Regions from separate parts of the Nakamurella flavida genome, predicted to be linked through region 3. Evidence: riboswitches for the same ligand, from Rfam matches in the RefSeq annotation. Region 3 holds a riboswitch; each other region holds the start of a gene.
What was found. A riboswitch is a leader RNA that binds a small molecule or an ion and turns the genes downstream of it on or off. The one in region 3 is predicted to bind S-adenosylmethionine.
Positions count from the first base shown of each region.

Region 1: another riboswitch for S-adenosylmethionine. It lies ahead of J2S58_RS17235 (bifunctional o-acetylhomoserine/o-acetylserine sulfhydrylase); the one in region 3 lies ahead of thrC (threonine synthase).
Region 2: another riboswitch for S-adenosylmethionine. It lies ahead of J2S58_RS16490 (aminotransferase class V-fold PLP-dependent enzyme); the one in region 3 lies ahead of thrC (threonine synthase).

Region 1 is NZ_JAUSQV010000001.1:3,886,404-3,895,846, forward strand. It holds gene J2S58_RS17205 (ribonucleoside-diphosphate reductase subunit alpha) at 1-1,266, shown strand, start outside; gene J2S58_RS17210 (ribonucleotide-diphosphate reductase subunit beta) at 1,361-2,590, shown strand; gene J2S58_RS17215 (Nramp family divalent metal transporter) at 2,726-4,000, shown strand; gene J2S58_RS17220 (DUF3817 domain-containing protein) at 4,029-4,361, opposite strand; gene J2S58_RS17225 (NAD-dependent epimerase/dehydratase family protein) at 4,461-5,447, opposite strand; gene J2S58_RS17230 (dihydrofolate reductase family protein) at 5,432-6,079, opposite strand; SAM riboswitch class IV at 6,242-6,358, shown strand; gene J2S58_RS17235 (bifunctional o-acetylhomoserine/o-acetylserine sulfhydrylase) at 6,444-7,760, shown strand; gene metX (homoserine O-acetyltransferase MetX) at 7,798-8,898, shown strand; gene eno (phosphopyruvate hydratase) at 9,143-9,443, shown strand, end outside.
Region 2 is NZ_JAUSQV010000001.1:3,714,922-3,724,364, forward strand. It holds gene J2S58_RS16475 (YhgE/Pip domain-containing protein) at 1-735, shown strand, start outside; gene J2S58_RS16480 (MarR family winged helix-turn-helix transcriptional regulator) at 891-1,511, shown strand; gene J2S58_RS16485 (MDR family MFS transporter) at 1,511-3,469, shown strand; gene J2S58_RS16490 (aminotransferase class V-fold PLP-dependent enzyme) at 3,581-5,047, opposite strand; SAM riboswitch class IV at 5,087-5,201, opposite strand; tRNA gene J2S58_RS16495 (tRNA-Glu) at 5,391-5,463, shown strand; tRNA gene J2S58_RS16500 (tRNA-Asp) at 5,520-5,593, shown strand; tRNA gene J2S58_RS16505 (tRNA-Phe) at 5,641-5,714, shown strand; gene J2S58_RS16510 (dihydrolipoyl dehydrogenase family protein) at 5,821-7,308, shown strand; gene J2S58_RS16515 (sugar porter family MFS transporter) at 7,381-8,847, opposite strand; gene J2S58_RS16520 (PASTA domain-containing protein) at 9,058-9,411, shown strand; gene J2S58_RS16525 (enoyl-CoA hydratase/isomerase family protein) at 9,408-9,443, shown strand, end outside.
Region 3 is NZ_JAUSQV010000001.1:4,183,182-4,192,624, reverse strand. It holds gene J2S58_RS18535 (alpha/beta hydrolase) at 1-822, shown strand, start outside; gene rpsT (30S ribosomal protein S20) at 983-1,243, shown strand; gene holA (DNA polymerase III subunit delta) at 1,442-2,413, opposite strand; gene J2S58_RS18520 (peptidylprolyl isomerase) at 2,645-3,403, shown strand; SAM riboswitch class I at 3,558-3,698, shown strand; gene thrC (threonine synthase) at 3,713-5,002, shown strand; gene J2S58_RS18510 (MoaD/ThiS family protein) at 4,999-5,274, shown strand; gene J2S58_RS18505 (glutamyl-tRNA reductase) at 5,353-6,633, opposite strand; gene hemE (uroporphyrinogen decarboxylase) at 6,845-7,936, shown strand; gene J2S58_RS18495 (protoporphyrinogen/coproporphyrinogen oxidase) at 7,933-9,432, shown strand.

The DNA of each region.
Region 1 (9,443 bases), 300 kb from region 3:
GACCCGTGCAACCTGCGCTCCCCGCAGCAGCACGTCGGTGTCGTGCACTCGTCGAACCTGTGCACCGAGATCACCCTGAACACCCGCTCCGGCGCCGAGGCCGAGACCGCCGTCTGCAACCTGGGTTCGGTCAACCTGGCGGCCCACGTGACCGCCGACGGCCTGGACGTCGAGCGCCTGCGCCGGACGGTCACCACCGCCGTCCGCATGCTGGACAACGTCATCGACATCAACATGTACACGGTGCCCTCGGCGCGTCGGTCGAACCTGCGCCACCGGCCGATCGGCCTCGGCCTGATGGGCTTCGCCGACGCGCTGTACGCGCAGGGCATCGCCTACGCGAGCGACGCCGCGGTGGAGTTCGCTGACACGTCCATGGAGCAGCTGTCGTACTTCGCCATCGCCGCGTCCTCCGACCTAGCCGCCGAGCGGGGCCGGTACGGCTCGTTCGAGGGCTCGCTGTGGAGTCGGGGGATCCTGCCGATCGACTCGGTGGAGATCCTGGCCGACAGCCGGGGCGGGGACCTGGACCAGGACCGCACCCAGCGGCTGGACTGGGATGCGTTGCGGCAGCGGGTGATCAGCCAGGGCATGCGGAACTCCAACGTCATGGCCATCGCCCCGACCGCGACCATCTCGAACATCATCGGGGTGGCCCAGTCCATCGAGCCGACCTACCGCAACCTGTTCGTGAAGTCGAACATGAGTGGCGACTTCACCGTCGTCAACGCCGCCCTGGTCGCCGTGCTCAAGGAACGCGGGCTGTGGGACGAGGTCATGGTCGCCGACCTCAAGTACTTCGACGGGTCCCTCTGGCCGATCGACCGCATCCCGGACGACGTCAAGCAGCTCTTCGCCACCGCCTTCGAGATCGACGGCTCCTGGCTGGTCCGCGCGGCGTCCCGTCGGCAGAAGTGGATCGACCAGGCGCAGTCGTTGAACCTCTACGTGGCGGCGCCCAACGGCCGCAAGCTCGACGAGATCTACCGGCTGGCCTGGCGTACCGGGTGCAAGACGACCTACTACCTGCGCTCCACCTCGGCGACGCACGTGGAGAAGTCCACGTTGCGCGGGACGGACGGGCGGCTGAACGCCGTGTCGGCCACCCCGGTCGCGGCGCCCGCCCCGGTCGCCGTCGTGCCCGTGCCGGCTCCGGTCGCGGCGCCCATCGCCCAGGAGCGTCCGGTGCGCAGCGAGGCCGAGCTGGCCGAGGCCGAGGCCTTGGCCTGCTCCATCGAGAACCCTGACTGCGAAGCCTGCCAGTGACCGTTCGCGGTCGGGTCCTGTGACCCGGCCGCGCGGCCGGCCCCACCGGCTGCCCCGTCCGCCCCTGCACCTCCTGCTTCCCGAGAGGACCACCATGACCACGACCGATTTCTGGGCCGATTTCGACGCCCCGGCCCAGGCCCCCGCTGTCGAAGCGCGTCCGACCACGCCGGCGTCCGCGGCCGTCGCCACGCCCGCCCCGTCCCCAGCCCCCGTCCCGGCCGCGGCTCCCCAGGTCGACCCGGCTTCGTCGGCCGACGACCTGGTCACCGGACTGGGTTCCATCGACACCACCGGCGGCCGGGTCTCGGTGTCGGAGAAGTCGATGATCAACGCGCGGGCCGACGTCAACCAGCTGCTCCCGCTCAAGTACACCTGGGCCTGGGAGAAGTACCTGGCCGGGTGCAACAACCAGTGGATGCCGACCGAGGTGGGCATGCAGGCCGACATCGCGTTGTGGAAGGCCCCGGCCGGTTCGCCCGGTGGGTTGACCGAGGCCGAGCGCACCATGCTCAAGCGCAACCTGGGCTTCTTCGCCACCGCGGAGTCGTTGGTGGCCAACAACATCGTGCTCGCGGTGTACCGGAACCTGACCAACCCAGAGTGCCGGCAGTACCTGCTGCGGCAGGCCTTCGAGGAGGCCGTGCACACGCACACCTTCCAGTACATCTGCACCTCGCTCGGCCTGGACGAGGGCGAGCTGTTCAACATGTACCGCGAGGTGCCGTCGATCACCGAGAAGGACGCCTGGGCGCTGCAGTACACCCAGAGCCTGGAGGACCCGTCGTTCCGCACCGGGACCCCGGAGACCGACCAGGCGTTCCTGCGCGACCTGATCGCGTTCTACGTGATCTTCGAGGGCATGTGGTTCTACACCGGCTTCGCGCAGATCCTCTCGCTCGGCCGCCGCAACAAGATGGTCGGCATCGCCGAGCAGTACCAGTACATCCTGCGTGACGAGTCGATCCACCTGAACTTCGGTATCGACGTGATCAACCAGATCAAGATCGAGAACCCGCACCTGTGGACCCCGGAGTTCCAGGCCGAGGTCAGCGGCATGCTGGCCAAGGCGTGCGAGCTGGAGATCGCCTACGGGCGGGACACCATGCCCACCGGGATGCTCGGCCTGACCGCCGAGCAGTGCGAGCGGTACATGCACTTCATCACCAACCGGCGCTGTGGCCAGATCGGGCTGCCCCCGCTGTTCGCCGACACCGACAACCCGTTCCCGTGGATGAGCGAGATGATGGACCTCAAGAAGGAGAAGAACTTCTTCGAGACCCGGGTGATCGAGTACCAGACCGGTTCCGGTCTGAGCTGGTAGCCCGTCCGGCAGTCCGACGCGGGGGCGGTTCCGAACAGGGATCGCCCCCGCTCTGCGTCCTGCCCCCGTGACACGGAGGTCAACCGTGCGTCGTCGCACACCGTCCGCAGCCGTTCCGTCGCGCACAATCACGCCATGAGCACAGGGGAGTCCTCGGCGGACCTGGTGTCGCCGGGTGTCCAGGGTGGTCGATCGCGTCGGCGTCGATGGGTGACCGCCTCCTCCCTCGGCCCGGCGTTCGTCGCCGCTGTCGCCTACGTCGATCCCGGCAATGTCGCGGCCAACCTGCAGGCCGGCGCCCGTTACGGCTATCTGCTCGTGTGGGTCCTCGTGCTGGCCACCGCGTCGGCCGGGATCGTCCAGTTCCTGTCGGCCAAGCTCGGCCTGACCACCGGGGCCTCGCTGCCCGAGCTGGTGGGCCGCCGCACCCGGCGCTCCGGCCGGCTCGCCTACTGGCTGCAGGCCGAGGCCGTCGCCATGGCCACCGATCTGGCCGAGGTCGTCGGTGGGGCCATCGCGCTGTACCTGTTGTTCGACCTTCCCCTGCTGCTCGGTGGCCTGGTTGCCGGGGCCGTGTCGCTGTTCCTGCTGCTGGTGCAGGACCGCCGCGGACAGCGACCGTTCGAGCGCGTCATCACCGGCCTGCTGCTGGTCATCGCCATCGGGTTCGTCGCCGGGCTGTTCGTCGCGCCACCGTCCCCGTCGGGCGTGGTGGGCGGGTTGGTGCCCCGGTTCGACGGCCTGGACTCGGTCCTGCTGGCCACGGCCATGCTCGGGGCCACCGTCATGCCGCACGTGGTCTACCTGCACTCCGCCCTCACCCGGGACCGGTTCGGGGTGGTGCCCCCCGGACCGGAACGGCGTCGGCTGCTGTCGGCCACCCGCGTCGACGTGGGGATCGCGATGGTGCTGGCCGGTGCGGTCAACATCTCCATGCTGCTGCTCGCGGCGTCCGCCCTGCGTGGGGTGGACGGGGTGGACACCATCGAGGGTGCGCACGCGGCCGTGACGGCCGGGCTCGGGCCGGTGATCGGCCTGATGTTCGCGATCGGCCTGCTGGCGTCGGGCCTGGCGTCGGCGTCCGTCGGCAGCTATGCGGGCAGCGTCATCATGGACGGCCTGATCCACAAGCGGATCCCGGTGGTCTGGCGTCGGGTGATCACACTCATCCCGGCCCTGATCGTGCTCGGCTCCGGCGTGGACCCGACCTCCGCGTTGATCATCAGCCAGGTCGTGCTGTCCTTCGGTCTGCCGTTCGTCCTCGTGCCGCTGCTCCGGCTGACCGCCGACCGGGATCTGATGGGGGAGCAGGTCAACGGGCGGGTCACCCAGGTCGCCGGCTGGGCCATCACCGCGGCGATCGTCGGGCTCAACGGGGTGCTCATCGTCGGCGTGGTCACCGGGGGATAGCCCGGCCGGCGGTGACCCGGGCGGGGCGTCAGGCGGTGGCGGTGCGACCCGCGCGGGCCGGGTCGAGATGGCCGGTGCGATGGGCCCAGCGCTCGAACCACAGCGTGAACAGCGGCGGGATCGACGCGCCCAGGGCCAGGAACGTCGTCCACAGCGACCACCGCTGCGCGCGGGCGGTGAGCAGCGCGATGACTACGTAGGCGACGAACACCGCGCCGTGGATGGGCCCGAAGACCTGCACGCCGACCTCGCCGGACTGCACGACCCACTTGAAGAACATCCCGATGAGCAGCCCGGTCCACGACACCGCCTCGGCGAACGAGACGAGGCGGAACGCCTTGACGAGGGCGGTGGCAGACATCAGGACGGGTCCTCCCGGTCGGGTGTGCGACGTGCGTGCTCCTTCGTCGATTGTCCCGGGGCCGATGACCTCACCTGGGCGTTCCGGCCGCGACGACCGTCACAACCGGCGTCCGGAGCCCACCAGCGGGTTCCGGACCTCGAGCTCGCCGTGCTCGATCAGCCACGCGATGCCCTCGCGGACGGCCTCCTCCGGCTCGGCGATCGGGACGTGACCGAGCAGGGTGCGGGCCTTGTCGAGGGACGCGAACTGGCTGCGGTGCAGGTGCTCCCAGCTGGCGTCGGCGAACTCGGCGGTTGTGCCGGCGCGGAACTCGTCCCAGCTCACCGACCGGGTGCGCAGGGGCTGGTCGAACCAGCCCGCGGCGATCTCCAGGAAACCGCGGACGGTCAACGCCGACGGCGCCACCGCGTTGAACGCCTGCCCGGCGGCGGCGTCCCGGTGCTCGACGGCCAGGGCGAACACCTGGGCCACGTCGTCGGCGTGCACGTGGTGCAGGAGTTCGGACCCGGCGCCGGGGACGGCGATCTCCTCCCCGGCGCACAGTGCCTGCCACACGCCAGGATCGAGGTTGCCCAGCGGCCCGATGGGCATCCAGCCGGGGCCGCTGATGTGCCCGGGCTGCACGACGGTGGTGACCAGCCCGCCGCCCCGCGTCTCCGCGGCGAGCAGCTCGGCGATGGCCGCCTTCTGCACGCCGTACTCGCCGAACGGGGGCGAGGTGTCGTCCTCGTGCATCGGCAGCTTGTGGCTCACCCCGTACCGCCAGATCGACCCGCAGTGCAGCAGATGTCCCGTGTGCCCGCGAAGGGCGTCGACCAGGGCGACGGCGGACTCGGGGGTGAAGCAGATGAGATCGACGACCACGTCGGCGTCCAGGGCGGCCACCCGGGCGCCGAACGTGCCGGCCGCGTCCTCGGCGGTCCGGTCGACCGTGACCCGGGTGACCGAGGACCAGGCGTCGTCGGGGGAGTACGGGTGGCTCGTCCCCCGGGACAGGGCGAGCACCTCGTGACCGGCCCGGACCAGCCGGGGCACCAGGTACGTGCCGATGTGGCCACTGCCGCCGATCACCGCGATGCGCATGCGGTGAGCGTAGGTGCGGGGGAGGGGGACGACTGGCGGGGATCGCCTCCCGCGTTCCCGCCCGCGCGTGCCGCCACGTATTCCTCGATCACGACGTCGGACCGGAAGGCACGCGCGGACACGGGGGTGAAGGGGCGGGGGGCGTAGGGCGCCCGGCCGAAGAGCGGGATGCCGGCGCCGAACACGAGGGGGTTGCGCTTGATGACCAGGCGGTCGATCTCGGGGAGCAGTGACGCGGCGAGCTCACCGCCGCCGCACAGCCAGATGGATCGGCCGGTCTCCTTCTTGAGCGCGCGCACGGTCGCCACCGGATCGTGGGTGAGCGTGACGGCCGGCGCCACATCCCGGTCCTGCCGGCTCGCCACGATCTGCCGGAGGTGGGGGTAGGGACTGTCGATGCCCGCCGCCAGGGCGGGGGCGAGGGTGTTCCATCCCATGACCACGGTGTCGAACCGGGTTCCCGGGGGGTCGATCCCGAGGGCCCGGAGCACGTGTCCGGGCAGGGCGTCGGCGTATTCGTCCAGGACGACCGCCATGTGGTCACCCTCCACGGGGAAGGCATCGAAGGCACCGGTCGGGTCGGCGATGTACCCGTCCACGCTGGTGGCGACGTAGTAGACGAGCTCGCGCACGGCGTCCCCCGGTGAGCTGGTCGGGCTGGGTTCTGACACCGTGCCATCACGGGCGTGACCCCGCCATCGCATTCTGTCCGGTCCCGACATCAGGACGAGCTCGACACCGGCCGCCGTCGGGCGGCCTCCACGCGCTGGACGGCGGCGCTACCATCCCGGTCAGGTCATGAGTCCCAGCGCCAAGCCCCGGCTCGCTGGGCGGCAACCCTCCACACGCGGTGGGGTGCCCCGGGTGATGACCGGGCCGACCGCCGCCCCGGCGGCCGGCAAGCGCGGGTCCGCCTCGGGCGGACCCTGTCGGTTCCGCCGTGGGATCCGCAGTGCCGGGATCCTGCCCGGGTCGACGCGACCTGCAGGAGCAACGATGTCCCCGAACTGGTCCTTCGAGACCCGCCAGATCCACGCCGGCCAGAGCCCCGACCCCACCACGAAGGCGCGGGCGCTGCCGATCTACCAGACCACCTCGTACGCCTTCGACTCCTCCGAGCATGGCCGGAAGCTGTTCGCGCTGGAGGAACTGGGCAACATCTACACCCGGATCATGAACCCCACGCAGGCCGTGGTGGAGGACCGGATCGCCTCCCTGGAGGGCGGGGTCGGCGCACTGCTGACCGCCTCCGGGCAGTCCGCGGAGACCCTGGCGATCCTCACCCTGGCCGAGGCCGGCGACCACATCGTCTCCTCGCCGCGGCTCTACGGCGGCACCTACAACCTGTTCCACTACACGCTGCCGAAGATGGGCATCACCGTCGGATTCGTCGAGGACCCGGACGACCTGGATTCCTGGCGGGCGGCGGTGCAGCCCAACACCAAGGCCTTCTACGCCGAGTCCATGTCCAACCCGTTGCTGGACGTGCTCGACTTCCGCGGGGTCGCCGACGTCGCCCACGCGGCCGGGGTGCCGCTGATCGTCGACAACACCGTGCCCACGCCGTATCTCATCCGGCCGATCGAGCACGGCGTGGACATCGTCGTGCATTCGGCGACCAAGTACCTGGGTGGTCACGGCACGGCCGTCGGCGGCGCCATCGTCGATTCCGGCAACTTCGACTGGCTGGCCGATCCGGAACGTTTCCCGGGCTTCAACACCCCCGACCCGAGCTACAACAACCTGACCTGGGGTCGGGATCTCGGCCCGGACGGGCTTTTCAAGTCCAATGTCGCGTACATCTTCAAGGCCCGCCTGCAGGGCCTGCGGGATCTCGGCCCGGCCATCTCCCCGTTCAACGCCTGGCTCATCTCGCAGGGCATCGAGACGCTGTCGCTGCGGATGGAGCGGCACATCGCCAACGCCACCCGGGTGGCGGAGTTCCTGGCCCAGAGGCCGGAGGTCGTCTCGGTCTCCTACCCGAGCCTGGAGTCCAGCGCCTGGCACGAACGGCAGCAGCGGTACGCCCCCCACGGAGGCGGCCCCATCGTCTCCTTCGAGATCGCCGGCGGGGTCGAGGCCGGAGCCACCTTCACCGACGCCCTGGAGCTGTTCACCAACCTCGCCAACATCGGTGACGTGCGCTCGTTGGTCATCCACCCGGCGTCGACCACGCACGGCCAGCTGTCGCCGGCCGAGCAGATCACCACCGGCGTCACCCCCGGGCTGATCCGGCTGTCCGTGGGCATCGAGCACATCGACGACATCCTGGCCGACCTCGAGGCCGGGTTCGCCGCGGCGAAGTCGTCCTGAGCCGGCCGCGCCCCAGCGCACCGGCACGGTGGTCACCATGACGACGGCCCGGGAGTCGGTGCCGCACGGCGCCGGCCCCGGCCGTCGGTCCGCCGACCTCGGGCCGCTGACCACCGAGTCCGGGGCGGTGCTCCCCGAGGTCCGGATGGCGTACGAGAGCTGGGGGACGCTCGACCCCGACGGCGGCAACGCCGTCCTGGTCCTGCACGCCCTGACCGGCGACGCCCACGTGGTCGGCCCGACCGGCCCCGACCAGCCGACCCCCGGCTGGTGGGACGGGCTGATCGGGCCCGGCGCGCCACTGGACCCGGCCCGGCACTTCGTGCTGGCCGCGAACGTGCTGGGCGGCTGCCGGGGCAGCACCGGGCCGTCGTCCCCGGCCCCCGACGGCCGGGCGTGGGGTTCCCGCTTCCCCCGGCTGACCGTCCGCGACCAGGTCGCCGCCGAGGCGATGCTGGCCGACCGTCTCGGCATCACCCGGTTCGCCGCCGTCCTCGGCGGTTCGATGGGCGGCATGCGGGCGCTGGAATGGGGCGTCCTGCACGCCGACCGGATCGACCGGGTCATCGCCGTGGCCACCACCGCGGCCGCCTCGGCGGACCAGATCGCCTGGGCGGCACCGCAACTCGCAGCCATCCGGGCCGACCCGGCCTTCCTGGGCGGGGACTACCACGGCGGCCCCGCCCCGCTGACCGGGATGGCCGTGGCCCGGCAGATCGCCCATGCCACCTACCGGAGTGCCGACGAGCTGAACACCCGGTTCGGCCGCGTCCCGCAGCCCGGGGAGGACCCGGCCACCGGGGGTCGGTACGCCGTCGAGTCCTACCTCCAGCACCACGGCCGCAAGCTCGGTACCCGCTTCGATCCGCACTCCTACCTGGTGCTGACCGAGGCGATGAACAGCCACGACCTGGGGCGGGGGCGCGGCGGGGTGCGCGCCGCACTGGGGATGATCACGGCCGCGATCACCGTCGCCGTCGTGGACTCCGACCGGCTGTACCGACCGGCCGAGGGGGCGGTCGTCGCCACCGCGCCCACCGCGCGTCCGCTGCTCACCATCACCTCCGACCACGGGCACGACGGGTTCCTCATCGAGGCCGACCAGGTCGCCGCGGTGGTCCGCTCCGCGTTCGCCTGACGCCGGTCGGGGCCGCCCACTGCGCCCACGGTGGCCTGCCGGCCACCGGGTCGGGGGCGGGCGAGTCCGGCCACGAGCGCGGGACCGAGGGCTCTAGGCTGTCCTCGGCCCCGTACCCGGCCAGGCTCCCGCCGGTCCGATCGTGACCCGGGTGGCCGGCCGGTCCGGAGTCACCGCACCAGCACCCGAACTCAGCACCTGCACTGCTCAGACGAACACCTCCGGCAAGCGAAGGGATGTGCCCGTGGCGGCCATCGAACTCATCGGCGCACGCGAGATCCTCGACTCCCGGGGCAACCCGACCGTGGAGGTCGAGGTCGCCCTGGACGACGGCTCGCTGGGACGCGCCGCCGTCCCGTCCGGCGCCTCCACCGGCGAGCACGAGGCCGTGGAGCTCCGTGACGGCGACCCGGCCCGTTACCTCGGCAAGGGTGTGCAGAAGGCCGTCGAGGCCGTCCTGGAGGAGATCGGCCCCGAGCTGATCGGCTACGACGCCATCGAGCAGCGGGTCATCGACCAGAAGCTCATCGACCTGGACGGCACCC
Region 2 (9,443 bases), 470 kb from region 3:
ACCCAGCTCGCCGACCAGCTGAACCAGGGCGCGGCCCGCATCCCGGCGCTGACGGAGGACCAGTCGAACTCCGCCGCCCAGGTGCTCTCCGAGCCGGTGGACGTGCAGACCACGGTGGACAACGCCGCGGTGTACTACGGGCGCGGGCTGGCCCCGTTCTTCTTCGCCATCGCGATGTGGGTGTTCGGCATCACCGCCTTCCTGGTGCTGCGGCCCATCTCCGGGCGCGCCCTGGTCGGCCGCGCCTCGGCGCTGCGGTTGGCGATGGCCGGCTGGCTGCCGATCCTGGCGGTGGGCGGCGCGGGTGCCCTGATCCTGCTGGGCGTGTGCTGGGCGGCGCTCGGGCTGGACCCGGTCAACGTCGGGCCGACGTTCCTGGTGATCCTGCTGGCCGCGGCCTGCTTCACCGCCATCGCCCACCTGCTGCGGACGGCGCTGGGGGTGGTCGGGTCGGCGCTGACGCTGGTGCTGCTCATGGTGCAGCTGACGAGCGCGGCCGGCATCTACCCGGCCGAGACGCTGCCCGCTCCGCTCCGGGCGATCCATCCGTTCCTGCCGATGACGTATCTGGTGGACGCGCTCCGGGTGGCGTTCACCGGCGGGTTGGCCGAGCACCTCTGGCGGGATGTCGCGGTGCTCGCCGCGTTCGCCGTGCTGGCGCTGGCCATCACGGTGGCGGTGGTGGCGCGACGCAAGCGGTTCGCCCTCCGCGACCTGCATCCCGCACTGGGCTAGCTCGGCGCAGACTCGTCCGCCCGCCCCGTGCTGATCGGGGCGGGCGGCTCCGGAGACCGACGTCACAGGGAACCTGGTCGACGGCGCGGCTCGACGGGTAGATGATTGCGCCCGGCAACTAGATGTCTGCCGCAAGCAACTATCGACGAGGGCTGATGAGCGAACACCTGCTGGACCGGACGGTCGACCCGACCGCCCTGCCGGAGGCCACCGGCAGCTGCGGCTGCTCCATCCGTCCGGCCCCCGCCGGTTCCGGGGCCATGGACGAGGACACCCTGCACTCGGAGATCGCCGGCGCGATCCTGTCCGTCGTCCGTCAGTACGCCGGCATCAAGGCCCGGCTGGTGGACACCCCCGAGGGGGAGATGCACCTGTCGATCCTGCTGGGCAAGGTCACCGCGCACGGACCGCTGCGGGCCGGTGACCTCGCCGACCGGATCAACGCCGATCCCTCCACCGTCTCCCGCCAGGTCGCCGCCCTGGTCAAGGCCGGGCTGCTCGAACGCCGGGCCGATCCCGACGACGGGCGGGCCTCGCTGCTCGTCGTCACCGACGCCGGCCGGGCCCGGCTGGCCGAGCACGAGGTCCGGCGGGGCTGGGCCACCGCTCCCGTGCTGGCCGGCTGGAGCCTGCACGACCGCTCCGAGCTCCTCCGGCTGATGAGTCGGTACGCCCTCGACCTGCACGACCACCGTGACGAGATCGTCGCGATGCTGACCGGCGCCGCCCGCGCCGCCGCCCCCACCCGCTCCACCGGCACGGAAGAAGACCGCTGATGTCCACCACGACGCCCGAGAAGGGCACCACCGCCACCGCGGTGGAGTCGCCCACCGGCTTCACCCACAAGCAGATCATGACGATCCTGGCCGGTCTGCTCGCCGGCATGTTCCTGGCCGCGCTCGACCAGACCATCGTCAGCACCTCGATCCGCACCATCGCGGACGACCTCAACGGTCTGTCGGTGCAGGCGTGGGTGACCACCGCCTACCTGATCACCTCCACGGTCAGCACCCCGCTCTACGGGAAGCTGTCCGACATCTACGGGCGTCGGCCACTGTTCGTCACCGCGATCGTGCTGTTCGTCGTCGGGTCGTTCGCCTGCGCGTTCGCCACCTCGATGCCGCAGCTGGCCGCGTTCCGCGCCTTCCAGGGTCTGGGCGCCGGTGGTCTGTTCTCCCTCGCGCTGGCGATCATCGCCGACATCGTGCCGCCCCGGGAGAGGGCCAAGTACCAGGGCTACTTCCTGGCCGTCTTCGGCACCTCCTCGGTGATCGGCCCGCTGGTCGGCGGGCTGTTCGCCGGCGCCGACACCATCCTGTGGATCACCGGCTGGCGCTGGGTGTTCCTGGTCAACGTGCCGATCGGGGCCATCGCGCTGTTGATCGTGTGGAAGAACCTGCACCTGCCGCACATGAAGCAGAGTCATCGCATCGACTGGTGGGGCGCCGCCGCGCTGATCGTCGGCATCGTGCCGATCCTGACCGTCGCCGAGCAGGGCCGGACCTGGGGCTGGGCCTCCGCGGCCTCGATCTCGATGATGGTGCTGGGTGTGCTGGGCATCGCCGCGTTCGTGGCCATCGAGTTCCGCATGAAGGACGAGGCGCTCATCCCGATGCGCCTGTTCCGCAGCCGGGTGTTCAGCACCGGCCTGGGCGCCGGCGTGCTCGTCGGTGTGGGCATGTTCGGTGCGCTGAGCTGCCTGCCGCTGTACCTGCAGCTGGTCAAGGGCGCCTCGCCCACCGCGTCCGGTCTGCTGCTGCTGCCGATGATGATCGGCATCATGAGCGGCTCGATCGCCTCCGGGCAGATCACCTCCCGCACCGGCAAGTACAAGATGTTCCCGGTCATCGGGACGGCTCTGCTGGCCGCGGCGTTCTTCCTGCTGCTGACCGTGAAGATCGGCACCCCCTACTGGCAGCTGGACATCTACTTCCTGATGGTCGGTGTGGGCCTCGGCCTGAACATGCAGACGCTGACCATCGCGGTGCAGAACGCCGTCCCGGCTCGCGACATCGGTGTGGCCACCTCCTCGGTGACCTTCTTCCGGCAGATGGGCGGCACCCTGGGTGTCGCGGTGTTCCTGTCGCTGCTGTTCAACTCCGTGCCGTCCAACATCGCCGCGTCCACCGCCACGCTGGCCCAGGCCCCGGCCTACCAGCAGGCCGTGGCCTCCGCGGTCGCCGACCCGACCAGCCCGAGCCACCAGCTGGCGATCAACCTCGTGGCCGCCGGCCGGGGGGACACCGGGGCGCAGGCCGCCATCCAGGACGCGCTGAACAACGACTCCTCGTTCCTGGGTCGGGTGGATCCGCTGCTGGCCGAGCCGTTCAAGCAGGCCTTCGTGGACTCGACCCATCTGGTCTACCTGGTCGGCGGCATCGTCATGGTGCTGGCGTTCCTGCTCGTCCTGACGCTCAAGGAGATCCCGCTGCGCACCATGTCGGCGATCGACGAGCGGCGTGCCGAGGAGGCCTCGCTCGCCGCCGAGACGTTGCCGCCGTCCGGTCTGGCCACCACGACGGAGACGAGTACGACCGGCGCCACGGCCGACGCTCCGGCCGCCGGATCGACGGCCCGGGAGGTGCACGCGGGTACCTCGGGAGGGGGCGCGCACGCCGCCACCGGTGATCCGGGACAGCTGCGGGTCGCCGATCTCGCCGCCCGCCCGACGGCCGCACCGTCGACGGACGGGACTGCGCCGGACGGGACGCCCGGACGGCACGCCCGCACCTGACGCAGCTGGTCGACCCCGGTCGATTCCGACCGACGACGAAGCCCGGATCCGCAGCGGATCCGGGCTTCGTCGTGTCTGCCTGTGCCGCAGGCGTGGGTCATGCGGGCGGGCTCACTGCCAGGGGGCGATGACCGGGGTCGCGCGGTCGTCGATCGCGGGGACGGGGCGTCCGTCACGCACGACGTACTGCAGGCGCGGACCGTGCAGGGCGATCCGGCGGACGGCCGCGATCAGCCGCTCGACGTGCTCGCTGGTGGTGCCCAGGCCGATGGACGCGCGGACCGCCTGCCCGTCGGCGCCGGAGTCGGCGCACCCGGCCGCCCCGAGCAGTCGGCGCACCAGCGGGTGGGCGCAGAAGGCGCCGTCCCGCACGCCGATGCCGTACTCGGCGGACAGGGCGGCGGCGACCAGGGCGGCGGGCCGGTCAGTGACGGTGAACGTCGCCACCCCGATGCCCGGGACCTCGTCCGCCTCCGATCCCGGGCCGTCCGGGCGGCCCGACCCGCCGGAGCCGAAGAGGGTGTGCACGGTGACGCCGGGGATCGCGGACAGGCCGTCGCGCAGGCGGTCGGTGAGCAGGTGTTCGGCGGTGGCCAGGGCCTCGTGGTCGGCTCCGGCCAGCAGGTGGCAGGCGGTGGCCAGGGCGACCGCGCCCAGCACGTTCGGGGTGCCGGCCTCGTGCCGTTCGGGGACCGGCTTGAAGGTGACCGCGTCGTCGGTGACGGTGGCGGTGGCCCCGCCGCCCAGCAGGTACGGATCAGCCTGGTCGAGCCAGTCGGCCGGGCCGACGAGCGCCCCGGTGCCGTAGGGCGCGTACAGCTTGTGCCCGGACAGCGCGACGTAGTCCACGCCCAGTTCGGTGATGGAGAACGGGCGGTGCGGCGCGAGCTGGGCGGCGTCGAGGGCCACCCGGGCCCCCCGGGAGCGGGCCACCGCGGCCAGCTCACCGACGGGCCACAGCTCACCGGTGACGTTGGAGGCGCCGGTGATGACGAGCAGGGCGGGGCCGGCGGGCCGCCGGCGCAGGGCGTCGTCGACCAGGGCGACCGCCTCGGCGGGGGAGGCCGGGGCCGGGAGGCGGATCACGTGGTGATGCACCCAGGGCAGCAGGGCGGCGTGGTGCTCGGTCTCGAACACGACCACGGTCGTCCGCGCGGGCAGGCAGTGGGCCAGCAGGTTCAGCGAGTCGGTGGTGTTCCGGGTGAAGATCACCGCGTCGGTGGGTCGGCCGCCGACGAAGTCCCGGACGGGCCGCCGGGCGCCCTCGTACAGCTCGGTGCAGACCCGGGAGTGCCAGCCGGCGCCCCGGTGGACGCTGGCGTACTGCTCGACGACGGCGGCCACCGTGCGCTCCACCGCGGCCAGCGCGGGAGCCGACGCGGCCGCGTCCAGGTTGGCGTACTCGATGTGCCCGCCGCCGGCCAGCGGCACCGTGCGTCCGGCGCCGGACAGCTCGAGACCGGGGGCGTGCGGGTGGCGGACGACGCGGGGGGCCGGCCGGGCCGGCGTCGTCCAGCGCAGGGCGGGGACGGCGTCCAGGGCGGCGGCCAGATCGGGGCGATCCAGGAGCAGAGTCATCGGAGATGTCCCTCATGCCGGGGACCAGGGTGTTCGCCGGGTCCGCGCTTGCCCGAACGCGCAGCGCGCCGGGCCAGGTCGTCATCCGGGGCACCCCGCCGCGGGGGAGGGTTGCCGGTCAGCAAGCCGGAGCTACGCGCTGACACTCATGACCTATCGCCGGGAACGCTAGCAAACCCCCGGCGGTTCGTCACCCCCGATCCGATGGGAGAGGGGTGGGTGGACCCGTCGATCGTCGTGCCCGCGCCGGGGTGCGGGTATCGTTTTGGAAGTCACCGACGGCCTGCCGTATGCTTTCCAAGCTCCCAACGGCCAGCCGTTGGAGGCGGGTTTTACCGGCCCAGCCCCCATCGTCTAGCGGCCTAGGACGCTGCCCTTTCAAGGCGGTAGCACGGGTTCGAATCCCGTTGGGGGTACGGCAAGTCGGACCGGATTCATCCGGTACGGTTGTCCAGCACGACGAGGTTCACCAGGCCCCGTAGCGCAGTTGGTTAGCGCGCCGCCCTGTCACGGCGGAGGTCGCGGGTTCAAGTCCCGTCGGGGTCGCAGTACCTGGGCCGGATCCGAGTTCTCTCGGGTCCGGCCCGCTTCATGGCCAGGTAGCTCAGTCGGTACGAGCGTCCGCCTGAAAAGTGGAAGGTCGCCGGTTCGATCCCGGCCCTGGCCACCGCACGTCAGCCCCCGTCTCGCCCCGGCGAGCGGGGGCTGACTGCTGTTCCGGTCCGATCGGTCCCCACCTGTGCCGCTCGGAGTCGTCCGCCTACCGTGGGGTCATGAGCAACGCCACCCCGGCCGGAGCAGCCGACACGCAGGACACCTGGGACGTCATCGTCATCGGCGGTGGTCCGCCCGGGGAGATCGCCGCCCAGTACGCGATCCAGGGCAGTGACCGCACGGCGGTCATCGTCGAGCAGGAACTGGTCGGCGGGGAGTGTTCGTACTGGGCGTGCATGCCCAGCAAGGCCCTGTTGCGCCCGGTCGAGGTGCTGGCCACGGCCCGGCACCTGCCCGGGGTGCAGAGCCTGGTCGGCGACCACTCCCTGGACGCCGGGGCCACCCTGGCCCGTCGGGATTCCTTCGCGGAGCACGACGACACCTCCCAGGTGAAGTGGGCCAACGGCATCGGCATCGACGTCGTGCGCGGGCGCGGCCGGCTGGCCGGGGTCCGCACGGTCGCGGTGACGGCGTCCGACGGCTCCGTCCGCACGCTGACGGCTCGTCTCGCCGTGGTGCTGGCCACCGGAACCACGGCCACCGTGCCCGACCTGCCGGGTCTGCGCGACGCCCTGCCGTGGACCTCGCGGGACGCGACGAACGTCCACCAGGTGCCGCGGCGGATGGCCGTCATCGGCGGCGGGGTGGTGGCCTGCGAGGCGACGACGTGGTTGCGCGCCCTGGGCGTGGACGAGCTGACCGTCATCGGCAGCGCCCCGACGCTGCTGGGGAAGAACGAGCCGTTCGCCGGCGAGCTGGTGCTCGAGGCGTTCCGGAAGTCCGGCGTGACCGTGCATCTGGGCGCCCGGGTGGACGCGGTCTCCCGCCGCGATCCGCAGGACACCGGCGAGGGGAACATCCACGGCGGGGAGATCGAGGTCTCCTTCGGCGGGCGGAGCATCGTCGTGGACGAGCTCCTCGTCGCGGCCGGGCGGACCCCGGGAAGCCGTGACCTGGGCCTGGACACCGTCGGGGTGGACACGTCCGACAGCCACGGTTTCGTCACCGTCGACGACCACCTGAGCGTGGTCGGGGTGGGCGGCGATTGGCTCTACGGCGTCGGTGATCTCACCGGGCGCGCGCTGCTGACCCACATGGGCAAGTACCAGGCCCGGATCGCCGGGGCGGTGATCGCCGCCCGGGCCGCCGGCAAGCCGGTGGACGGGCCGCGGACCACCGACCGCGCCGATCACGGACAGGTGCCGCAGGTGACCTTCACCCACCCGCAGGTGGCCTCGGTCGGCCCGACCGAGCAGGCCGCGCGGGACGCCGGGATCGACGTAGAGACCGTCGAGTACGACATCGCCTCCGTGGCCGGCGCCGCGCTCCTGGAGGACGGGTACACCGGCCGGGCGAAGCTCGTCATCGACCGGGCCACCGACACCCTGGTCGGCGCGACGTTCGTCGGCACGGACATCGCCGAGCTGCTGCACTCCGCGACGGTGGCCGTGGTCGGCAAGGTGAGCATGGAGGACCTGTGGCACGCGGTGCCGTCCTACCCGACGGTCAGCGAGGTCTGGCTCCGCCTGCTGGAGTCGCGCGGCTGAGCGACACGGCGATGCACGAAGGGGCCCCGCGTGAGCGGGGCCCCTTCGTGTCTGCGGTCCTGGACGGACGGATCAGCTCTTCCTGACCCGCTGACGGGTCTCCATCGTCATGTCCTCGAGTTCCATGCCCTTGGTCTCCGGGATCTTGGCGAACACGAAGAAGAACGACAGCAGGGCGAACGCGGCGTACATCCCGTAGGCGACGGCCAGGCTGAGATCGGCCAGCGGCTGGAAGGTCTCGGTCACCGCGAAGTTGACGATCCAGTTCGTCGCGGTGGCGATGGCCATGGCCTGGGCGCGGATGCGGTTGGGGAACATCTCACCCAGCAGCACCCACATCACCGGGCCCCACGAGCCACCGAAGAAGACGACGAACAGGTTGGCCGCGATGAGGGCGATCGTGCCCCAGGCGCCGGGCAGGCTGACCGCCTCCTTGCCGTCCGCGCCGATGGTGGTGATCGACTGCGAGAAGGCCAGGGCCATGGTGCCGAGCGAGAGGAACATGCCGATCGAACCGACCAGCAGCAGGATGCGGCGGCCGATCCGGTCGACCAGGAAGATCGCCACGATGGTGACGACGACGTTGGTCACCGAGGAGATCACCGAGATGGTGAAGGACTGGCTCTCGTCGAAACCGACTGCGCGCCAGAGCGTGACGGAGTAGTAGAAGATCACGTTGATGCCGACGAGCTGCTGGAACGCGGCCAGCAGGATGCCGACCCAGACGATGGGGTGCAGGCCGAACCGCGGGCCGCGGAGGTCGGCGAAGCTCGGCTTGTCCTCCCGCTGCAGCGACTTGCGGATGTCGGCCACACGCTCCTGGATGGCGGCCGGGGAGTCGCCGAGCACCTTGGTCAGGACGCGGGTGGCGGCGTCCTCCTTGCCGCGGGCGACCAGGAACCGGGGCGACTCGGGGATGCCCAGGGACAGCACGCCGTAGACGACCGACGGGATCACCCCGACGAGGAACATCCAGCGCCAGGCCTCCAGGCCCAGCCAGATCTCCGCCGAGGCGCCGCCGTTGATGCCCTGCAGCCAGTTGTTCGACAGCTGCGAGACGAAGATGCCGATGACGATGGCCATCTGCTGCAGCGACGACAGCCGCCCCCGCAGGTGGGCCGGGGCGACCTCGGAGATGTAGGTGGGCCCGATGACCGAGGCCACGCCGATGCCCAGGCCACCGATGAATCGCCACACGGCGAGATCCCAGGCGGCGAAGGCCACACCGGAACCGATGGACGACACCAGGAACAGGACTGCGCCGATGAGCATGACGCGCGGGCGGCCGAGGCGGTCGGCCATCCGCCCGGCGAACCAGGCGCCGACGGCCGAGCCGATGAGCGCGATGCCCACCACGAAACCACTGGCGAAAGTGCCGAGCTGGAACCGGCCGTTGATCGATTCGACGGCCCCGTTGATGACGGCGGTGTCGAAGCCGAAGAGGAAACCGCCGACAGCCGCGGCGATGGAGATCGCGGTGGCCTTCCCGGCGTGCTGCTTGATGGGGTTGACGTCGTCGGAACGTGCGGGTGTGGCCATGGCGTCTCCTCGCCTCGCGGTGCTGCTTGGAGGTCGCGACCGCCATGCCCAGGCGTCGGGGCCTCCCCGCGCGTCAATGTAGACCCGCGTGATCGTCACGGCGAGTGTCGGTGCCGACGCAACGGGTCTCGTTTCCGTCACTGTTCCGGGGGCTGCCGCGGGCGTGAACCGGGCCGTTCGGGGAATGCGCGCGGAAGATACGGTGCCCCCATGCAGATGCCCGGTGTCCCCGTGCCCGATGTCGTCGGCCTGCCGCTGGAAGCGGCGCGGTCGGTGGTGGTCTCGTCCGAGTTGCTCGTGGCCGCGCCGGATCCGGACGGCCCGCCGCTGGATGCGCTGGCCGGCCCGGCCGCGGTCGTCACGGCCCAGGATCCGGCTCCCGGCGGCATCGTCGAGCGGGAGAGCGCGGTGCGGCTCTGGGTGGACTCCGGCGGCGGTGCCGTACGCGAGCCGCTGACCCCGGCGCCGCTGGAGCACGACGGCCTCGGCCTGGACCCGGTGACCCGGGCGGATACCGACCCGGACGCCACCGAGCCGCCCGCGCTGGACCGGGCCCCGGCGTGACACTCGACGAGGCCGAGCTGCTCGTCACCGTC
Region 3 (9,443 bases):
ACCCGCCGCAGGACCGCCGCGTCGACCCCGTTGCCCACCACCCCGTTCCCGTCCACCTCGGCCCTGTCGGCCACCTCGGCCACCTCGGCCCCGACGTCGTCCGCCGACCTCGGCGGTGATCTCGGGCTGGCCGGCCTCAACGACCCCGACTGCCGATCCGCCGCTCCGCCGGTGGTCCTGCTGCAGGGCACGGTGTCCACGGTCGAGTCGAACTTCGCGGCCCTGATCCCGGAGCTGCAGCGCGCCGGGCTCTGTCCGTACGCCCACTCCTTCCGGTTCGGCGGCACCGTGGCCGTGCGCGAGACCGCCGCCGAGCAGGCCGATTTCGTCCGCGCGGTGCTGGGTGCGACCGGAGCCGCGCAGGTCGATCTCGTCGGGTACTCGCAAGGTGCGCTGGTCGCCCGGACCGCCCTGCGCGAGGACGGGATCGCCGACCGGGTCAGGGTTCTCGTACTGGTCGCCGGGACGTACCACGGCACCACCGCGGCCCTGCTGGACCGGGTGCCGGCGGCGGTGTGCGCCTCCTGCGTCGACCAGCGGGCCGGCTCCACCCTGCTGCAGGCGCTGGACGCCGGCGGCGAACTGGACGGTGACGTCCGCTACGCGGCGGTGTCCAGCCGGGCGGACCAGGTCGTCACCCCGGTGGAACGACAGACCCCGGACGGTCCGGTCGACCGGGTGAGCTGGGCCCTGCTGCAGGACGAGTGCCCGACGTCCACGACCCCCCACGAGTCGATGCTGGCCGACCCGTCGGTCCGCCGGTGGATCCTCGACGCACTCGCCTCGGGCGGACGGCCGTCGGCCGACACCCTGGCCTGCTGAGCCGGGGCGAGCCGCCGGCGACTTGGGTGGGCCGACCGGGCTGCGCTATGCTGACCCATCGTGCGCCGGACGTGGCGCCCCTCGATCGTGTCCTCGGCCAGCCGGCTCGGGATCAGGGCGAGGTACAGAGTTCCCGAGACGAAACGAAGGCATATTCCGCGTGGCCAACATCAAGTCCCAGATCAAGCGCATCCGTACCAACGAGGCGGCGCGCCTGCGCAACAAGTCCGTCAAGTCCGGCCTGAAGACCGCGGTCCGTCGCGTCCGCGCGGCCGTCGAGTCCGGTGACAAGACCGTCGCCGCCACCGAGCTGGCCTCGGCCTCCCGCAGCCTGGACAAGGCCGTGTCCAAGGGCGTCATCCACGCCAACCAGGCCGCGAACCGCAAGTCCGCTCTGGCCGCTCAGGTCAACGCGCTCTGATCCCCCGCCCGGCGGTCGCGCCGGGTCGTTCGTCTCCGACCACGGCGGCACTCCTCGTGAGCGTCGCCGTTTCGTCGTGTCCGGACGAGGGTTCGTCGCGTCCGCACGAGGGCAGAGCCGGCATGATCACGCGGGCCCACCGGGCTGGCGAGCAGCGAATCGCGGGGGCGAGCCGACGGGTGCCCCGCCGCTGACCGGTCAGTCCCGGGACCGGGCCTCGACCAGATCGCGCAGCGCCTTCTCGATGGCGTAGTCGGCGTCCGCGGCCGACCCCTTGACCGCCGCGTTCAGCTCGGCCACCAGCATCAACCCGTGCACGAGACCCGCCGTCGTCCACTGCCGCGCCGCCGGGCGGGCCCGGTCGATCTTCCAGGGCGGCATGCCGAGCTCGGCGGCCAGCGACATCCCGCTGCCAGGCCGAGCCCCACTCACCTTGGCCACCGTGCGGACCCCGCCGGCCAGGGCATCGGCGACGAGCACCGGGGCGACACCGACGGCGCCCGCCCAGCGCCACGCCTCCAGGGCGGCGGGCAGGTCGCCGGCCACGACGGCATCGGCCACGGTGAACCCGCTCACCTCGGCCCGACCCCGGTGGTAGCGGCGCACCGCGCCGGCGTCGACCAGGCCACCGGTGTCCGCGACCAGCTGCCCGGCCGCCGAGGCCAGCTCACGGAGATCCGAGCCGACCGCGTCGACCAGGGCGGCGACCGCGTCGGGGGTGGTGGTGCCGCCGGCCGCACGGATCTCCGCACGGACGAAATCCAGTCGCTCCGCCGGGCGCGTCACCTTCATGCAGGTCAGGATGGTCGCCTTCGCCTTTCGCAGGGCATCGGCGAGCGGCTTGTTCCGGGCACCGCCGGAGTGGTGCACGACCAGGGTCACGCCGTCGACCGGATCGCCGACGTACTGCTGGACGGCGGCCGCGGTCTCCTTCAGGCAGTCCTGGGCGTCCCGCACGATGACCACGCGCGGCTCGGCGAACAGGCTGGGAGCGACCAGGTCGTCGAAACCGGCCGGGCTGAGCCCGGCGGCCGGGGCCTCCCGCCGTTCGACCTCCGGATCGGCCCGACGGACGGCGGCCAGCACCCGCAGCACGGCCCGATCCACCAGCAGCGTCTCGTCGCCGGACACCAGGACCAGCGGACCGGGCAGGGCGGCGGGAGCGGGCACGCGCCCATGGTGCCACTGGACCGCGCACTCGGATGGTGCCGGTTCCGAAGGTGCGGTCGGTCGGACGGTCGGCCACGCCCCGGGAGAGCCGGACCAGGGACGCCCGGGAGCCAGGAGGGAACCGGACAGCAGACCCGTCTCGCCTACCCTGGGTGGTCGAGCGACCCAGCTCCGTCTCCGTGGTGGTGCCGTCGTGCACCGCCGCAGGGACGAGGAAAGGACGAGACCACCGTGACCACAGCCCTGCCCAGCCGCCGTCCCCGCGCGACCCGACGGATCGGCGGACGGGCCACCGCCCTCGCCGGAGCGGCCCTCGTGGTGCTGGCCGCCTGCTCGTCCACCCCGGCCGCCGCCCCCTCCTCCACCTCCCCCGCCTCCTCGGCCGCCCCTTCCGCGGGGACGACCGCGGGCGCGTCCGGCTCCGCCACCGGAGCGGGAACGGCGTCCTGCGACTACGTGCCGACCGGTGACGCGGCCAAGGACGTGGGTGTCCCGGAGGCCCAGCAGCCGACCACCCCGCCCGTCACCGCCGAGCTCACCCTGCCCGGCGGCGCCCTGACCATCTCCCTGGATCGCGCCGAGACCCCGTGCACGGTGGGAAGTTTCACCTTCCTGGCCAAGGCCGGATACTTCGACGGCACCACGTGTCACCGGCTGACCAGCTCCGCCTCGCTCAAGGTCCTGCAGTGCGGCGACCCGACCGGGACCGGCCGGGGCGGGCCCGGGTACTCGTTCGCTGACGAGACCTCGCCGGACATGACCTACCCGGCCGGCACCGTCGCCATGGCCAACGCCGGGCCGGACACCAACGGTTCGCAGTTCTTCCTGGTCTACGGCGATTCGACGCTCCCGCCGAACTACACCGTCTTCGGGCAGATCACCGGCGGTGAAGCGGCCCTCGACGCCATCGCGCAGGCCGGGGCCAACGGGGGCGGGCCGGACGGGCTGCCCGCCGCCGACGCCACCATCTCCTCGGTCACCATCAGCTGACGGCGCCGCCCCCGCCGGGCGGCCGGTCTCCCCGACCGCCCGGCGGGTCGCCGATCGTCGGTTACGATCAACCGACCGCACCGCTCCGGGCGACCGGGCACGGACCCGCGGTCCGCGTCACCAGCACTCCCGGCCACACCCACAAGTGCATACGACCTCATCCAGAGGGGCAGAGGGACACGGCCCGATGAAGCCCCGGCAACCACGGCTCCCGACCATCGATCGCCCAGCGATCCGGTCGGCGGCAGCAGGTGCCACATCCGTCCCGCGACGACCGTCGCGGGGAAGATGAGCCAGAAGGGCATCACCATGACCACCTCTGCCACGCTGTCCACGTCCCCCGCGACCGACGGCGCCCCCACGATCGACCTCGGCCCCGCCGTGGCGCTCTCCTGTCGGGAGTGCGGCCACCGCGTCGATCTCGGCCCGTTCTACGCCTGCACCGAGTGCTTCGGCCCCCTCGAGGTCGCCTACCAGTTCGCCAGCAGTGGCGAGGAGCTGCGCGCGGCGATCGAGGCCGGCCCGGACAACATCTGGCGGTGGGCCCCCCTGCTGCCGGTCCCCCCGGGCATCGCCTCCACCCCGAACATCAACCCGGGCAACACCAAGCTGATCCGGGCGGACAACCTGGCCCGCGAGCTGGGCATGAAGACCCTGTGGGTCAAGGACGACAGCGGTAACCCCACGCACTCCTTCAAGGACCGTGTCGTCGCCGTGGCGCTGGCCGCCGCCCGTGAACTCGGCTTCTCGGTGCTGGCCTGCCCGTCCACCGGAAACCTGGCCAACGCAGTGGCCGCCGCGGCCGCCCGGGCCGGCATCCGCTCGGTCGTCCTGGTGCCCAGCAACCTCGAACAGCAGAAGATCCTGACCACCGCCGCGTACGGCGGCACCCTGGTCGCCGTCGACGGCAACTACGACGACATCAACCGGCTGGCCGGCCAGATCGCGGCCGAGCAGGAGGACTGGGCGTTCGTCAACGTCAACGTCCGGCCGTACTACGCCGAGGGCTCCAAGACCCTGGGCTACGAGGTGGCCGAGCAGCTGGGCTGGCGCCTGCCGAAGCAGGTCGTCATCCCCATCGCGTCCGGCGCGCAGCTGGTCAAGATCGACAAGGGGTTCACCGAGCTGGTCGAGCTGGGCCTGGTGGACGCCAGCCCGTACAAGGTCTTCGGCGCCCAGGCCACCGGCTGCTCCCCCGTGGCGGCCGCGTTCAAGGCCGGCGAGGACGTGGTGCGCCCGGTCCGGCCGGACACCATCGCCAAGTCGCTGGCCATCGGCAACCCGGCCGACGGCCCGTACGTGCTGGACGTGGTCCGCCGCACCGGCGGGGCCGTGGAGGACGTGAGCGACGACGACGTCATCGACGCGATCAAGCTGCTGGCCCGGACCGAAGGCATCTTCGCGGAGACCGCGGGCGGCGTCACCGTGGCCACCCTGCGCAAGCTGCTGGCCACCGGCGCGCTGGATCCCGACGAGGAGACGGTCATCTTCAACACCGGTGACGGCCTGAAGACCCTGGACGCGATCGCCTCCTCCGTCGGCCCCACCGCCACGATCAAGCCGACGCTGGCCGCGTTCGAGCAGGCCGGCCTGGTGTGAGCGTCACCGTCCGCATCCCGACGGTGCTGCGCACCTACACCGGCGGGCAGGCCACGGTGGACGCCGACGGCGCCACCGTGGCCGATGTGCTGGCCGATCTGGACACCCGCTTCCCGGGCATCGCCGGGCGGGTGCTGGACGAGCGCGGCGTGCTGCGGAGGTTCGTCAACGTGTACGTCGACGAGGACGACGTGCGTTTCGGTGACGGACTGCAGACGGTCGTCCCGATCGGGTCGACGGTGGCGGTCATCCCGGCGGTGGCCGGGGGCTGACGCGCCGCCGGTCCGCGGACTTCAGCGCTCCGCGGACATCGCACCCCACCGACACCAGCACTTCGCGGACACCGGCACTCAGTGGGTGTGGGCGTCCTGGTCGGCGGGAACCTCGATGCCGAACAGGGTGTGCAGGGCCTGTACGTAACCGGCACCCTCCCCCGTCCGGGCCAGCTCCTTGGCCCGCAGCGTGGGGGTGTGCAGCAGCGACTGGGTCACCCGGTGCATGGCCAGCTCGACGTCGGCGGCCACCGCGTCGTCGTACTTCCCGCGCAGTCGGGTCAGTTCCTTCTCCACGGCGGCGGTGACGTGCCGACGCAGGGCGACCACGGCCGGGTCCAGCCGGCGGACGACCTGCTCCTCCTCGAAGGCGGCGACCGCGGCGATCACGATGTCCTGGGCCGCCGTCAACTGCCCGGCGTGCATCGGGTCGACCCGCTCGGAGACGGTGCGCAGATCGATGACCTGCACCCCGGGCACCGCGCGGGCCGGCTCGGAGACGTCCGGCCGGAGAGCGAGATCCACGATGGGCAGCGAGGTGTCGCGCCGGGCCACGGCCTCACGGAGGGTCTCCGCGGCCAGTGCGTCACCGGAACCGCCACTGCACGTGACGACCATGTCGACCTTGGCCAGCACGTCCACCAGGGCGTCCTGACCGACCGGGACGGCGTGGTGGCGTGCGGCGAACGAGTCGGCGCGGCCGCTGGGCGAGAAGACCTGCAGATCCTGGCAGCCCCGGGTGCGCAGCTCGGCCGCGACGACGCGGGCATAGGCACCGGTGCCCACGACCAGCGCGGTGGCCGGGACGCGGAACCGCTCCTCGGCGACGTCCAGGGCCACCGAGGCGATGGACCGTCCGGCGGCACCCAGCGACGTGGTCGAGGTGACCTGCTTGGCGGTCCGGGCGGCGGACTGGAAGAGCGCGTTGAGCAGGGTGGTCGTGGTGCCGGCGAGCTGGGCCGTGCGGAAGGCGCGGCCGACCTGACCGGCGATCTCGGCCTCGCCGACGACCATCGAGTCCAGGCCGCTGACGACCGAGAACAGATGGGCGGCGACCGGGGCGCCCACCCGCACCTTGAGCAGGGCGGTGGCCTCGTCGGGTTCGATGCCGGCGGCGGTGGCCACGGCGGCGGCCACCGCGTCGATCGCGTCGTGGAAACGACGCGCCTCGAGGTAGATCTCCAGGCGGTTGCAGGTCGCCACGACCACTGCCCCGAGGACGGGCGCGTCCAAGGAGGTGTCGGAGCCCGACCGGACGAGCTCCAGCACGGCGCGATCGAGCAGATCGCCGCCGGTGGTCAGCCGTTCGAGATGGGTGAGCTCGAGGTCGTGGTGACTGGCACCGAGAACCATGAGCATGATCTGAATGCTAGCGACGCGAACGGCGCGTCTCCACGAAGGCGACCCTTACCAGATGATCCGCCCCGGGCACCACCGGCGCAGGTCACATCGGCTGAGCTGGCCGGATGCACACCGGGCGGTGGAAACGGCCAGTTTGGACGCGGTCCAGATCACCTTTCCGCGACGGCCCGGCCGGGCACTCCCACCGCTCTGGGACGATGGGGGCACCATGGACACCCGCACGGATCACGCCCCCGCCCACCCAGCCCTGCCCGTCGACCACCCGCTCCGGGACGGCCGCACCACGGATTCCGCCCTGGTCACCGCGCTGGCCGGCCGGCCGACCGCCGGTCACCCCGTGTGGTTCATGCGGCAGGCCGGCCGCTCGCTGCCCGAGTACCGCGCGATCCGCGCCGGGGTCGCCATGCTCGACTCCTGCCTGGACCCGGACCTGGCCAGCGAGATCACCCTGCAGCCGGTGCGCCGCCACGGGGTGGACGCGGCCGTCCTGTTCAGCGACATCGTGGTTCCGCTCAAACTGGCGGGCGTGGACGTGGACATCGTCCCCGGCACCGGCCCGGTGGTCGCCCACCCCGTCCGGACCGCGGCCGACGTCGCCGCACTGCCCGTCCTGGATCCGGCGGCGCTCGCCCCGGTCGCGGAGGCGGTCGCCCGGACCGTCGCCCAGCTGGGCACCACCCCCCTGGTCGGCTTCGCCGGCGCGCCGTTCACCCTGGCGTCCTACCTGGTCGAGGGGGGTCCGAGCCGGGAGCACCTGCACACCAAGGCGATGATGCACGCCGACCCGGCGAGCTGGCACGCTCTGGCCGACTGGGTCGCCGGCATCACCTCGCAGTTCCTGCACGCCCAGGTGCTGGCCGGGGCGTCCGCCGTGCAGCTCTTCGACTCCTGGGCCGGCGCGCTGTCGCTGGCCGACTACCAGGCCTTCGTGGCCCCGCACTCGGCCGGGGTGCTGAGCCGGATCGGCGAGCTGGGCGTCCCCCGGCTGCACTTCGGGGTGGGGACCGGTGAGCTGCTGGTCGCCATGCGCGACGCCGGTGCGGACGCGATGGGCATCGACCATCGCATCCCGCTGGACGTGGCCAACTCCCGGCTCGGCGGCCGGACCCCGTTGCAGGGCAACATCGATCCCGCCCTGCTGTTCGCCGGGGACGACGCCCTGCACGCCCACGCCGCCGAGGTCATCGAGCGCGGTCGCGCGGCGCCCGGACACGTGGTCAACCTCGGTCACGGCGTGCCGCCGACCACCGACCCGGAGGTGCTGACCCGGCTGGTGGCGTTCATCCACGACCAGCCGTGACCGGGCCTGCGGTGGCGACGGGACGGTGGGACGTCGTGGTCGTCGGCGGCGGGGTGGCCGGTCTGCTCGTCGCCTGGGAGGCCGCGGCGGCCGGCCGCCGCACCCTGCTGCTGGAGGCCGGGTCCCGGCTCGGCGGCGCGGTCACCGCGCACCGGGTCGGCGGTCTGGCCGTCGACGCCGGTGCCGACTCCTACGCCCTGACCCGACCGGCGGTCACCCTGCTGATCGCCGATCTCGCCCTGGACGACGCGGTGGTGGCACCGAACCCGGTGGGCGCGTGGGTCCGGCACCGCGCCGGCGCCGCCCCGCTGCCCGCGAACGGCCTGCTGGGCATCCCGTCCCGACCGTGGACCGCCGACGTCCGACGGGTGATCGGCCTGGCCGGCGCAGCCCGGGCGAGCCTGGACCGCGTGCTGCCCGCCGGGACGGCGATGGGACCACGGGCCACCCTGGGCAGCGCGGTGCGCGGACGGCTGGGCTCCCGGGTGCTCGAGCGCCTGGTCCGGCCGGTGGCGGGTGGCGTCTACTCCGCCGATCCGTCGACGCTGGAGATGGACACGGTGACCCCCGGCCTGCGTGCCGCGGTGGCCGGGACCGGATCACTCTCCGCGGGTGCGGGGCGCATCCGCGGAGCCGCCGGACGCAGCGGATCGGCCGTCGCCGGGCTGCACGGCGGGATGAACACGTTGACCGACGCGCTGACCCGCGCCGCGACCGCGGCGGGCGCCGAACTGCGCACCGGGGCGGCCGTCCGGGCCGTGCGCCGCGACGCCGCCGGATGGGTCGTCGATCTCGGGTCGACGACGATCGCTGCGGCGGCGGTCGTGCTCGCCGTCCCCGGCGGGACCGCCGACGGTCTGCTGGCCGGCCTGGTCCCCGACGAGGCCCGGGCCGGCGTCGCCGCGGCCAGCACCCCGGTCCGCCTGGCCACCCTGGTGGTGCGCGCCCCGGAGCTGCACCGCGCCCCCCGCGGCACCGGCGTGCTCGTCGCCCCGGGGGTGACCGGGGTGCGGGCTAAGGCCCTGACCCACGCCACGGCCAAGTGGTCGTGGCTGGCCGAACGGGCCGGATCCGGTGTCCACGTGCTGCGGTTGTCCTACGGCCGGGACGAGGGACAGTGCTCTGCCGGGTCCGGCGGGCCCGATCTGCCCGATCCGGCCGACCTCCCCGCGCTCGCCCTGGCGGACGCCGCCGATCTGTTGGGGGTCCCGCTGCGGCCGGGCCAGGTGCTGGACACCGCCGTCGTCACGTGGGAGTCCGTGCTGCCGGCGCCCCGGGTCGGCCAGCGGGCCGCGGTCGCCCGTCTCCGGGCGGCCCTGGCGGCGCTGGGTCCGGAGCACCCGCTCGCGGTGACGGGCACCTTCGTCGCCGGCACCGGACTGGCCGCGACGGTCGCCGACGCCCGGGAGACCGCTCGACGGTTGCTGGATCCCACCCCGGCCGTGGACGCCCCCGGCCCCGCCGCGGACCAGGTCGACACCCGGCCGGCCGGCTGACCCTGGACCCC